DNA from 4 places in the Afipia dichlorophenoxyacetatis genome. Region 1 is predicted to be linked to each of the others. Evidence: riboswitches for the same ligand, from Rfam matches in the RefSeq annotation. Region 1 holds a riboswitch; each other region holds the start of a gene.
The links. A riboswitch is a leader RNA that binds a small molecule or an ion and turns the genes downstream of it on or off. The one in region 1 is predicted to bind cobalamin.
Positions count from the first base shown of each region.

Region 2: it holds a riboswitch for cobalamin, as region 1 does, so the genes downstream of both, ACZ5C3_RS07480 (TonB-dependent receptor plug domain-containing protein) here and ACZ5C3_RS15995 (DUF1636 family protein) in region 1, are expected to answer to the same signal.
Region 3: it holds a riboswitch for cobalamin, as region 1 does, so the genes downstream of both, ACZ5C3_RS25370 (TonB-dependent receptor) here and ACZ5C3_RS15995 (DUF1636 family protein) in region 1, are expected to answer to the same signal.
Region 4: it holds a riboswitch for cobalamin, as region 1 does, so the genes downstream of both, ACZ5C3_RS02245 (ribonucleoside-diphosphate reductase subunit alpha) here and ACZ5C3_RS15995 (DUF1636 family protein) in region 1, are expected to answer to the same signal.

Region 1 covers NZ_AP029250.1:3,391,057-3,394,027, forward strand. The annotation lists gene cobW (cobalamin biosynthesis protein CobW) at 1-816, opposite strand, end outside; gene ACZ5C3_RS15995 (DUF1636 family protein) at 813-1,187, opposite strand; cobalamin riboswitch at 1,284-1,500, opposite strand; gene cobO (cob(I)yrinic acid a,c-diamide adenosyltransferase) at 1,543-2,193, shown strand; gene ACZ5C3_RS16005 (cobyric acid synthase) at 2,204-2,971, shown strand, end outside.
Region 2 covers NZ_AP029250.1:1,614,243-1,617,213, reverse strand. The annotation lists gene ACZ5C3_RS07490 (TspO/MBR family protein) at 1-232, opposite strand, end outside; gene ACZ5C3_RS07485 (hypothetical protein) at 571-1,041, opposite strand; cobalamin riboswitch at 1,074-1,317, shown strand; gene ACZ5C3_RS07480 (TonB-dependent receptor plug domain-containing protein) at 1,507-2,971, shown strand, end outside.
Region 3 covers NZ_AP029250.1:5,411,062-5,414,032, forward strand. The annotation lists gene ACZ5C3_RS25370 (TonB-dependent receptor) at 1-1,917, opposite strand, end outside; cobalamin riboswitch at 2,045-2,245, opposite strand; gene ACZ5C3_RS25375 (hypothetical protein) at 2,452-2,823, shown strand.
Region 4 covers NZ_AP029250.1:479,948-482,918, reverse strand. The annotation lists gene ACZ5C3_RS02245 (ribonucleoside-diphosphate reductase subunit alpha) at 1-1,856, opposite strand, end outside; cobalamin riboswitch at 1,967-2,197, opposite strand; gene ACZ5C3_RS02240 (cupin domain-containing protein) at 2,390-2,836, opposite strand.

The DNA.
Region 1 (2,971 bases):
CGATGCGACCAGCGCGTCGATGTCGGCGACCTCCGGGAGATCGATGACGACGGACGCGAAGTCATTGTGCTCGTGCTCATCCTCGCCGTCATGATGCGAAGGGCGCGCGGCAAGATCGTCCTCTGCGGCTGCTTCGAGGCCGAGGATCACGCGCAGGTCAACGGCACCGTCGACGACCGGCAGCATCGGGACGCGGCGCGGCATCTCGGCTTCGATCGCTGCCTTCGCCGCTTCAAGCCCTGCCGAGCCTGCCAGATCGGCCTTGGTGAGCAGCACGATATCGGCGCAAGCGATCTGGTCTTCAAACACTTCCGAGAGCGGCGTTTCGTGATCAAGATTGTCGTCGGCTGCGCGCTGCGCTTCCACAGCGACCGGATCCGGCGCAAAGCGGCCCGCCGCCACCGCTTCCGCATCAGCAAGCGCAATCACGCCGTCGACAGTGATCCGTGACCGGATTTCCGGCCAGTCGAACGCCTTGAGCAGCGGCTTCGGCAGCGCCAAGCCCGACGTCTCAATCAGGATATGATCGGGCCTCACGGGGCGCGCGAGCAATTGCTCCATCGCCGGAATGAAATCATCGGCAACCGTGCAGCAGATGCAGCCATTCGCAAGTTCGACGATGTTTTCTTCCGGGCAATTGGCATCAGCGCAGGATTTCAAAATCTCGCCATCGACGCCCTCGCTGCCGAACTCATTGACGAGCACTGCGAGCTTCTTGCCGTTGGCATTGGTGATCAAATGGCGGATCAGCGTGGTCTTGCCCGAGCCGAGAAAGCCGGTGACGACGGTGACAGGGACTTTTGCGAGCGAATTCATTCGGCGGCCTCCGGCACAGGCGCAATGGGGGGAATACGAGCGAGCGATTGTTTGCGGAAAATTTCCGGGCGGCTGCGCCACGGCACGAGGCCGTCGGGCGCGGCTGCATAGGCCGATGCGCCGGCGATCACATCGCGCGCATTGGCATCCGACAGGCGGCCATAGACGTAAGACCAACGCCCTGGTGCGCTAAGCGCAACCGAGCAACCCTGGCTGCACGCGGACAGGCATTCGACCGGAACCACGCTCACGCCTTCGGGTACACCGGCGTCGAGGATCGCTGCATGCAGGCGCTTGCCGGGCGAGATCTCGCCCTCGCCGACCGTCTGGCCGGCCCGGCAGGTAATACAGACGTGAAGTATGACGGTCATCGCCCCTTCCAAGGATAGACAGCGGGAGGGCGATGAGGAGCGCGAATCCACCCGAAGGAAGGCTCGCTTCCCCGTCGCGGAACACCCCGTCCGCCGGTCTCAAACGTTGCGTTGGCAGGTCTCCCGGCTTGCGGAGCAGGATTTTATCCTTCGATCCCCACCTTCCCACCCCCGTTTGGGGCAGTGGCTTTGGGCATCTCTCCGGTCACGGTCGCGGGGGCGGCTGTTTTCGAACCCAAATCTTCCGATTTGAGCCCTATCGCATTCCCTCTTCGCCTGTCGTAGGACAGGAACCAACGCAGGTGCACCATTTGCCGATGCCCGCAACTTGTCAAGCCGAAGGACCACCTCAGATATGTCTGAACAAGATGCCGCTGCGAACGAGGACGCCGCCTCCAAAACCGCTGTCGATACCCGCCACGCCGAGAAAATGGCGAAGATCAAGGTTGCCCGCGACAAGATCATGGCAACCAAGAGTGGCGAGAAAGGACTGATCATCGTTCATACCGGCGCGGGAAAGGGAAAATCATCCTCCGCCTTCGGAATGATCGTGCGCTGTGTCGCGCATGGCTTTCCCTGCGCGGTGGTGCAGTTCATCAAGGGAGCCTGGGACACAGGCGAGCGCCGCCTGCTCACCGGCCATTTCAGCGATCTCTGCCAGTTTCATGCGATGGGCGAAGGCTTCACCTGGGAAACGCAGGACCGCGAACGCGATATCGCCGCAGCAAGAGCGGGCTGGGAGAAAGCGAAGCAACTGATCCTCGATCCAAACTTACGCATGGTCGTGCTTGATGAGATCAACATCGCTCTCCGCTACGACTATCTCGAGATTTCCGAAGTCGTCGACTTCCTGAAAACCTCGAAGCCACCGATGACGCATGTCGTTCTCACCGGGCGCAACGCCAAAGACGAGTTGATCGAGATTGCCGACCTCGTCACCGAGATGACGCTGGTCAAACATCCCTTCCGGTCCGGCATCAAGGCCCAGCCGGGCGTCGAATTCTGAAGACGGTTCGATGGCGCGCGCATTGATGATCCAAGGAGCGGGTTCGGACGTGGGCAAGTCGCTCATCGTCGCGGGCCTCGTGCGCGCTGCAAGGCGCCGCGGGTTGCGTGTGCTCCCCTTCAAGCCACAAAACATGTCGAACAATGCGGCTGTGACGGTGGACGGCGGCGAGATCGGCCGGGCGCAGGCCTTGCAAGCACTGGCCGCTGGCGTTGAACCGCACACAGATATGAACCCGATCCTCCTAAAACCCGAGACGGATGTCGGCGCGCAGGTCATCGTGCATGGCAAGCGCTTTGCCACGGTGCGCGCGCGCGAATATGCGGCTATGAAACCATCGCTGATGGGCGCCGTGATCGAGAGCTTTGCGCGGCTGAAGGATCGCGCCGATCTTGTGCTCGTCGAAGGCGCCGGCAGCCCGGCCGAAGTTAATCTGCGCAAGTCCGACATCGCCAATATGGGCTTTGCGCGCAAGGCCGACGTACCGGTGGTGCTGATCGGCGACATCGACCGCGGCGGCGTCATTGCGCAGCTCGTCGGCATCAAGACCGTCATCGATCCGGAAGATGCTGCGATGATCCAGGGTTTTGTTATCAACAAATTCCGTGGCGATCCCTCACTCTTCGATGACGGCTATCGGCTCATCGAAGCCAGCACATCCTGGCGCGGCTTTGGGGTCCTGCCCTGGTTCAGCCGCGCGGGCGAACTGCCGGCCGAAGACGCGCTGGGGCTCGGCGAAGCGCGCAAGCCTGGGAAGTGCAAGATCGCGTTTCTTGCT
Region 2 (2,971 bases), 1.8 Mb from region 1:
TCGCCCGCGACGGCGGAGCCCTGTCCCATAGCCGCCACAGGCTGACGGCCATCAGGATGTAGAGAACAGTCCACACCACCGGAAACGCGATCGGCGGCGGCGTCCAGGTGGGCTTTGCCAGCTCCGCATACCAGGTCGGGATTTCAGGTCGTGTGACGATCGATTGAATGACGCCCACTCCGAGGCACAGGAGCAGGCACAGAACCAATCGGCCTGTCGACTTCAATGTCATGCCGCATCCTCTGCTGCATGGAGACCGCGAATCTCGCAGGCAAACATCACAACCGCAAGACGCACGAGGCCCATCGCCTAACAGCCAATCGTTCGATCAACAGCAAAGTGAATTCCGGCATGAATTGTAACAGCCGGTGGCGGCAGCCGGTTCCACCTGGCGCGCCGTAACCACTAGTGTGGTGGTTCAGAAGTTCGCCCGATATTCCCTGCGAGTCCTTCCGGCGAACTTCTGAACCACCACACTAGAATCGTAAACTGCTAGTGTCCTTTCGAAATCCAAAGTTCGCTCCGGAACTCGCCGCGCGGTGCAGCGAACTTTGGAATCGGGACACTAGGTCAGGGAGTCAGCTTTTCCATCTCCGGAAATGCGGCGTAGGTCGACCCCGCGCAAATATCGTCGACCTCCTCGATCATGCGATCGAGCCGGCCATCGATGTAGAGCGCCGCGCGCTCCTTCGCAGGCGTGTAAGTGCCATCCGCCTTACGCATGCTGTAGCGCAGGCAGGTCACGTAACGCAGCCGTCCGCCCACCTTGCGCTGGGCCGGTTGCGCGATAGCGGCATCGCCTACGCCACGCGGATCGTTCAGATAGGTGCGCAGAAACGCCAGCAGCTCGGAACGATAATTGGTGGGATACGGCTGATTCTCGATGCCACGATCGGCGGTGTATGACAGCCCGTCATTGCCGCCCGCCCACGTACAACCTACCAGCGCGGCGGCCAGCAGCAACAATCCCACCTGCTTTGTGTATGTCACCGGATTGCAACTCATTGTGCTGAAGTCCAACGCCTTGGGTTTCTTGGACATTGTGGCATTGACAAGGCAGGCTCCGGCAGCTTGATTGCAACCACGGCACAGGTGCCAGCGTGAGCTGGCGAATAGGGAATTCGGTGCCGCCGTGCGGTTGTTCGCAACATAACGCAAACACCAATTCGCGGCTATTCCGAAGCTGCCCCCGCAACTGTCAGCGGTGAGCCGTTGTCCACAATGCCACTGAGCCATGGCCACTCGCTTGAGGCTTGGGAAGGCGGACAACGGCGATGATCCGCGAGCCAGGAGACCTGCCTGTACCGGTCATCCTTCCCTCGTACGGGGCGTGCGAAGGAGCGGCGTTCCGCAGCGGTGACTTGGCGTAACTGTTGCGGAGGTTCGGCCAATGGCCCGCGTCCTCAGTCACGACGAGACATCCGGCAGCGTTTGCATGCCGCGCCTTATCGTGTCTGCGCGTGTTGTCACCGGCTCCGCGATTCAAGGCATCGACGGGGCAACAACGTGACTCTTCTTTCGAAATATCTTTCCACCACGGCAAGGCTTGCACTTCCGCTCGCCGCGTGCGTCGCAGGCGCCGTGGCAACGAGCCCTGCCCTTGCGCAGGACGCAAACGCGCTTCCGACGCTCACTGTTACATCACCAACGACCGTACCGACACCAGTCAGCCAGATCGCCAGCTCGATCACAGTGATCACCGCGGCCGACATCGAGCGCGATCAGCGCCGTACCGTTGTCGACGCATTGCAGGCGGTGCCCGGCCTCAACGTCGTGCAAAACGGCGGTCCTGGTGGCCAGACGTCGGTCTTCATGCGCGGCACGAACTCCAATCACACGAAAATTTTCATCGACGGCATCGACGTCGGCGATCCGAGCAACCCTACCGGGAATTTCGACCTCGGCAACCTGCTGACTGGTGACATCGACCGGATCGAAGTTCTGCGCGGCCCGCAAAGCGGCCTGTACGGCTCCGATGCGATCGGTGGCGTGATCTCGATCACCACAAAAAGTGGAAAAGGCCCGGCCACTGTCAGAGCGCGGGTCGAAGGGGGCAGCTTCGGCACCATCAACAGTTCCGGCGGCGTCAGCGGCTCTCAGGGACCCGTCAGTTACAACTTCAATGTCGAGCAATTCCATACGGCGGGCGCGCAAGTCACGCCTTTGGAGTTGCTGCCCTCCGGCCAGAAGCGCTTCACCAATAACTACGACAACAAGACATTCTCGACCAAAGTCGGTGTCGATGTTTCGGAAAATCTCGCCCTGAACTTCACGGGCCGGTACACCGAAGCTCTTCTCGGCTTCACGGGCTCGGATCCAACATTCTCCTTCCCGGCGGATCAGCAAAGCCGTACGGCTTCGACGCAGCTGTTTACACGCAGTGAAGCTGTCGTCTCCGCATTCGACGGCCGTTGGAAGAACTATTTCGGCGCCAATTTCAATGTGCAGCGGCGTAATAACTTCGATCCCTACGGGCTCGACTTCACCACCTTCTTGCCGGCCCAATTCTCGACCAATAACGGCGAGCGCAACCAGTATGACTGGCGCAGCGTTGCGAACTTCATGCCGGGTCAAACGCTCGTTGTCGGCAGCGAATACCAGATCGAGCGCTTCGACTCGAACACGGTTTCAACAAAGGAAAATGGGAACCGTGGCGCGTATATCGAATTGCAATCGCAATTCGCCGACCGCTTCTTTGTAGTGAGCAACGTCCGCATCGACGACAACGATGCCTTCGGCGATCATACGACCTATCGCATCGCACCTGCTTACATTGTACCGGGTACGGAGACGAAGCTGAAGGCAACTTACGGCACAGGCTTCAAGGCTCCATCTTTGACCCAACTCTATGACAACACCTTCAACAGCAACAATCCGAACCTGAAGCCGGAAGAAAGCCGCGGCTACGATGTCGGCTTCGAGCAACCGATCGCCAACGACCGCGTACGGTTCGGAACGACCTACTTCAATA
Region 3 (2,971 bases), 2.0 Mb from region 1:
CGAGACCGCATTCGTGAGGGCCACATAGACATTGTTGCGCACCATATCATAGGCGGCGAACGTGGCCTCGGCGCGCTTGTTGTCTGAAATCACTTTGACTCCGGCCTCATAGATGTGGGCGCTCGTCAGCTCCAGCGATGTGCCCGGTGTCACGGAAAAAATGCCGGCCGCGGCAGGATCGTAAGCCGTCGCGTACATACCGTAGAAGAGCATCCCCTTCACAGGCTCTAACGTCGCCGCCGCCCGATAGGACACGGGATTCCAGGTTTTGGTGAATGGCTGGCCCGCAGGGACAGTGCCATCGAAGTTGATGCCGTTGCGCGACAACGTCAGGTCTTCCACACGAATGCCGCCGATCAATGCGAGCATTGGCGTGAGTTTAAGCCGATCTTCGATCGAGATCGCGGCATCGTCGAGACGGCTATTTCGGATGTTGGGTTGGGGCACGCCATAGAGGCCCGGATCGGGATTGAGCACCGTCACCGAGTCGGCCGGGTAGGTGTCCGGATTTCCTTCCTGCGCGAATTGGATGTCGTTGCGGCTGACCGAGAGCTGGGTTGCGAGCCGGTTCTCCATACCGAAGAACGATGTGTTCCAAACGAGATCGGTATTGTCGCCGATGACCTGCTGCTTGTGCGTTACAAAGAAGCGATCACGGTCAATCACCGAGTTCGTGGTATTGAAGGCGTAGGTCTCGCTGTCATACCAGTAGCGCTTGGCGCTGTATTCGTAGGCCTGATTCTTGATGGTGACGTTGTCGGTGATATTCCATTCGAAGCCGCCGCGCACGAAAACCTCGTGCGCTCCAACGGAATTATCGGCCACATTGTAATTCGTCGTTGTCGTACGCTTGTCGATGGTGACGGGACCAAGGACCGTTCCGTCGAACGTATTGATCGCTGATCCTGCTACGACTCCGTGGGTTGAATACGCCCCCGAAAAAGCCGTCGTCGTCAGCGGTGTTCCCCAATAGGCATGACCGTCATCGCGGCGGTACTCAACAGCACCAAAGACCTTGAATGAATCGTTCACCTGATAATTCAGCTGGCCAGAAACATTGTTGAGCTGCTGATAGTCGCCTTGGACGAAGCTGTTGATCTTCGACGAACTGACGTCGAAGCGATAGTCAAGCCCCGGCACGGTCGTACTACCGCCAGAGCCGTAATGCGTTCGATAGGTACCGAGCGAGTCGATCGAGCCATCAAGCTGGCTTTTGATCGGCCCCGAGGTTGGCTGGTTGCTCACATAGTTTACGGCTCCGCCGATCGCGGCGAGCCCTGACATGATCGAGGACGGCCCTCTGAGGAATTCGACTTGATCGAGACTGGCTGTGTCCATCACGCGAGAAGTGATGCTCTGCGGGCCGATCCAAATTCCGTTGTAAAGAACCGTTATCTCGCCATAGGAAAAACCACGCATGGAGAAGCCGCCGGGCGCACCGGCTGCGTCACCCGACAGAACACCGACCGCACCTTGAGCGGCCTCGGTTGTCGTGCGATAGCCCTGTTCCTGCATCTGTTGCCGGCTCACGACATCCACGCTCGCGGGAGTGTCATGCACCGTCAATCCAAGCCGGCTTGCGCTCGCTGCGACGGCATTGGAATTGAGCGGCGTTGGCGAGCTTTCCGGATTAGCAACTGCTCGCGTATCGGCCTGCGGCGCCGCGCGCTTGGACCTCTTCGCCGCAGCGTCTGTCTTCTTGCCGGGACGCGTTGCGGTATTCGGCAGCGTTGGTGCTTGGACCTCAATCGGCCCAATGGCCTGCGGGCTTTGCGCTGATGCCGGCCCTAACGTAGAAGCCAGCAGGACTCCGAGCGGCAGCGCCGGACTGATATGCCAACGCTGTCTGGATGAGGTCAGTTTGTGCGAATGCGCGCAGCGAAAGAGCTGCGCAAAAGATAGCTGGGAATTGAACACGGTTGTGCCCGACGGGGAACAATTGGACCGTCACGCACGTTTCCCGCGGCCTTCTGCCTTTCGCCCCAATGCGGCAGACACCAACGGAGTAACCAATACCTCGGAGCACCCCGCCCGACGCATTCGCGCATGACCACGGCTGGTAGCAGGTCTCCTGGCTCGCGGGTCGCGGCCTCTGACCACCTTCCCAGGATTATCCAATCCCAGTGGTATTAAATGGTCGTCGGCTCGCCGCTTACAGTTGCGGGGGCAGCTCCGGCATTGTCCAGAGAGGACGCACCGAATTCCCTTAATAGCCCTCACGGGCACTACCACGGCCACAGTGAATTGGGCTCGGCGGTGAGTCAAGTACTCCTCTACCAATCATGATTGGAGATTTCGTCGGCGGAAACGACAAAAGCGGTTCTCAACACCGGATGAACCTGCTTTCGGGAAGAGCAACTAATCGTACGCTGCTTTGTTGAAAGAAAAGCCGCCCCAACGGGCAGCTTTTCAATACGTTCAAGCGGCGATCAGCATTGGTGGGATTACCCGATGAGAGTCTTTCTGACCTGCATTGCCGGCTTTGCTATGACGTGCATGAGCGGAGCTCCCGTAGATGCAGCACCGGCCTACTGCTCTCCGAAGGACAATACCGCACGCATACTGAGTAAGCCCTCGCCGAACGACATTCATCCGGATTGGCAGGGTGACAATGTCATCGGGACAGCCTGGTCGCTTGCCGTAAAAAAGACAGTGTCCAACTCGACCGGCGTCTACGCATTTGGCGATTTGATCGGTACACGCCGCGGCGTCGTAAGCCGAAACGTCTATGTTCTCTTGTCTGAATGGGAATGCAAAGGCCAGGCTACGTCCGCGACCGCCCCATCCTCTCCGGTCGTTTCACCCACGCCCAAACCTCGGTAAAGCCCGACGCGGATGTTGTTCCCTTGATGCAGCGTTCGCTGCGCTGACAGCGTTCCGGAAGAGCAACTAGTCGCGCATTGTACCGCTCAAGAAAAAAGCCGCCCCCGACGGGCGGCTTTTCAATAAGACTGACAAAATCATCAGCTTA
Region 4 (2,971 bases), 2.9 Mb from region 1:
TGATCGATCCCCATCGGGGTGACGTGCGCCACGAGATTGATCGAACCGAGATTACAGACGGCGACTTCACGGTCCGACGTGTTCAAGGTGATTTCGGTGCAGAGGTTAGATGAATGCACCACACCGACATGCCCTTGGGGCGAGCGGATGTTGCAAGGATCCTTGAACGTGATCCATGGGTGTCCGGTTTCGAACAGCATGGTCAACATGCGCCGCCATAGATCGACCGCACGCACCTGCTTGAACACCCGCATCTCGCCACGCTCAGCCTTGGCCTCATACGCTTCATAGGCCTTCGCGAACGGCTTGCCGTAAAGATCGTGCAAATCCGGCGTCTCGTCCGGCGAGAACAGCGTCCACGTGCCATCGGCTTCGACGCGCTGCATGAATAGGTCCGGCACCCAGTTGGCAGTATTCATGTCATGGGTGCGGCGGCGATCGTCGCCGGTGTTCTTGCGCAGGTCGAGGAACTCCTCGACATCGATGTGCCAGGTTTCGAGATAGGCGCAGACCGCGCCCTTCCGTTTTCCGCCCTGATTGACGGCGATCGCCGTGTCGTTCGCCACCTTCAGGAAAGGCACCACGCCCTGTGATTCGCCATTGGTGCCCTTGATATGCGCACCAAGGCCTCGCACGCGGGTCCAGTCATTGCCAAGACCGCCGGAATACTTGGCGAGCAGCGCGTTATCTTTGATCGACTTGAAGATGCCGTCGAGATCGTCCGGTACGCTGGTCAGGAAGCAGGACGACAATTGCGGCCGCAGCGTGCCGGCATTGAACAGCGTCGGGGTCGAGGCCATGAAATCGAACGACGACAGAAGATCATAAAACTCGATGGCGCGCGCTTCACGATCGATCTCGCGGAGCGCAAGGCCCATCGCCACACGCATGAAGAACGCCTGCGGCAACTCGATGCGTGTGCCGCGCACATGCAGGAAGTAGCGATCGTACAGGGTCTGCAGGCCGAGGAACTGGAATTGCAGATCACGCTCAGGCTTCAGCGCCGCCGCAAGCCGCGCCAGATCGAAACGGCGCAATTCGGGATCGAGCAGTTCGTGCACGATGCCGGTGCCCACGTAAGTCTGGAAGTAATCGGCATATTGCGACGTCATGTCCGACTGGCTGGGAAGCTGTTCGCGCTTCTCGACGAAGGAGACCGCCTCGCGGCGCAACGAATCGAGCAATAGGCGCGCGCTGACGTAGGAATAATTCGGCTCCTGCTCGACCAGCGTGCGGGCCGCCATGACTTGTGCCTGCGATAACTCATCGAGCGTCATGCCGTCATAGAGATTGCGTCGGGCCTCAGCCAGAACCGGCTCGACCGAGACGCCATCAAGGCCTTCACACGCTTCCGCAATCACGCGCCGCAGCCGCTCTTCGTCAAGCGGACGCAGCACACCATCAGCGCCGCGCACATTCAACGTGGGCGCGGCAGATACGGCGATTTCCGGGTCGGATTCACGACGCGCCTTGGCGCGTTCTTCGCGATAGAGCACGTAAGCACGCGCCACCTTGTGATGACCGCCGCGCATCAGCGACAGTTCGACCTGGTCCTGAATATCTTCGATATGCAGGGCGCGCTGGGCATCGACGCGACGCGTCAGCGCCGTCACCACCTGCGCGGTGATCTCTTCGACGGTTTCGTGCACACGCCGCGACGCGGCAGCAGCCTGCCCTTCAACAGCCAGGAACGCACGCGTCACCGCGATCTGGATCTTGCTGGCATCGAATCCGCTCACGCTGCCATTGCGGCGGATGACGTGAAACGCCGGCGCGGAAAACGGCGCCTCCGGTGCGCGCGCTGCTATGGCTGGCGCCTGACGACCGTTACTGGAAATCTCAACTGACAAAGACATTCGGCAAACCCCTTCTTGGATTAGGGGGCTTGGGCCGAGGGGACGCTGCATGAAAGCGGCTGACCGAATGTCAGCCGTCAGCGGCGACCACCGGGACACCCCGCCCGAGGACGTTTTCTGGTGTCACGGCAGGTCTCCTGGCTCCGGGTCGTCGCGTCGCTCTGCCTTCCCGGATACACCCCGATGGGTCGTCCAGTGGACTATAAGAGCTGATGCTCGCCGTTACAGTTGCGGGGGCAGCTCCGGCATTGCTGCAGATCGTAAAGATCCGACAGCGCACCGGCTTCCCTCTTAGCTTCTGGGTGTTGGTGCCCAGAAGAACCATGACGACTACATGTGGTATGAGATCGCGATTCGCGTCAATGGCTTGTTGCAGATTTTCTCGGTGGAGAGCGGTGGACAGCGGGGATGGCTGCCCAAGACGTTAACGAAACGTCAATTGGGCGTCGCACGCCGCCCGGAGGCGAGATCTCCGGGAGCCTGAATAAGCAAGCAGACTTGCCGCCGCAGCCGCTGATTGCACGAGTGAACAGTCAGTCCGGCTTTGCATCCGCCGGCCATGGCGTCACCGGCGGCACGGTGTCGGTCGGGGCAGGCATATCCACCGTCTTGAAGTCGGCGGGGCTGACAATCTCCAGATATTCCATGTCCGGTGAATAATCGAACAGGTAGTGCGTGATGCCCGGCCGCTGATGCACGACATCGCCTGCCTTCACCAAGGTCGGCTTGTCTTCATACATGAACTTCGCCCAGCCCTTGGTCATGATGACGATCTGGAAATCGCAATCATGGCGATGCCAGCCGGTGCCATCCGTCGGCGGCATGTTCGCTTTCACGAGATGAGCAATCACCTGGCCGCCCGTTGCGTCCGCGATTCCAAGATCGCGATAGAGAAAGAAATCGCGCAGGCCTCCGCCCTTGAACTCCGTGTCTTCGGGCTTGACGTGCGAGAACTTCATCACCGGATCGTGCTTGTTCATTGCAACCTCCACGCTGTCCTTTCAGGCAAAGCGATATCCGGCGAGGCCGCAGTGAGCGACCTCATCGTCGACTCGTTTGCTTCTGCTATCGATCATGCGAATTCCGCGCCATTGCGGGCTTCGACAATGGACGAC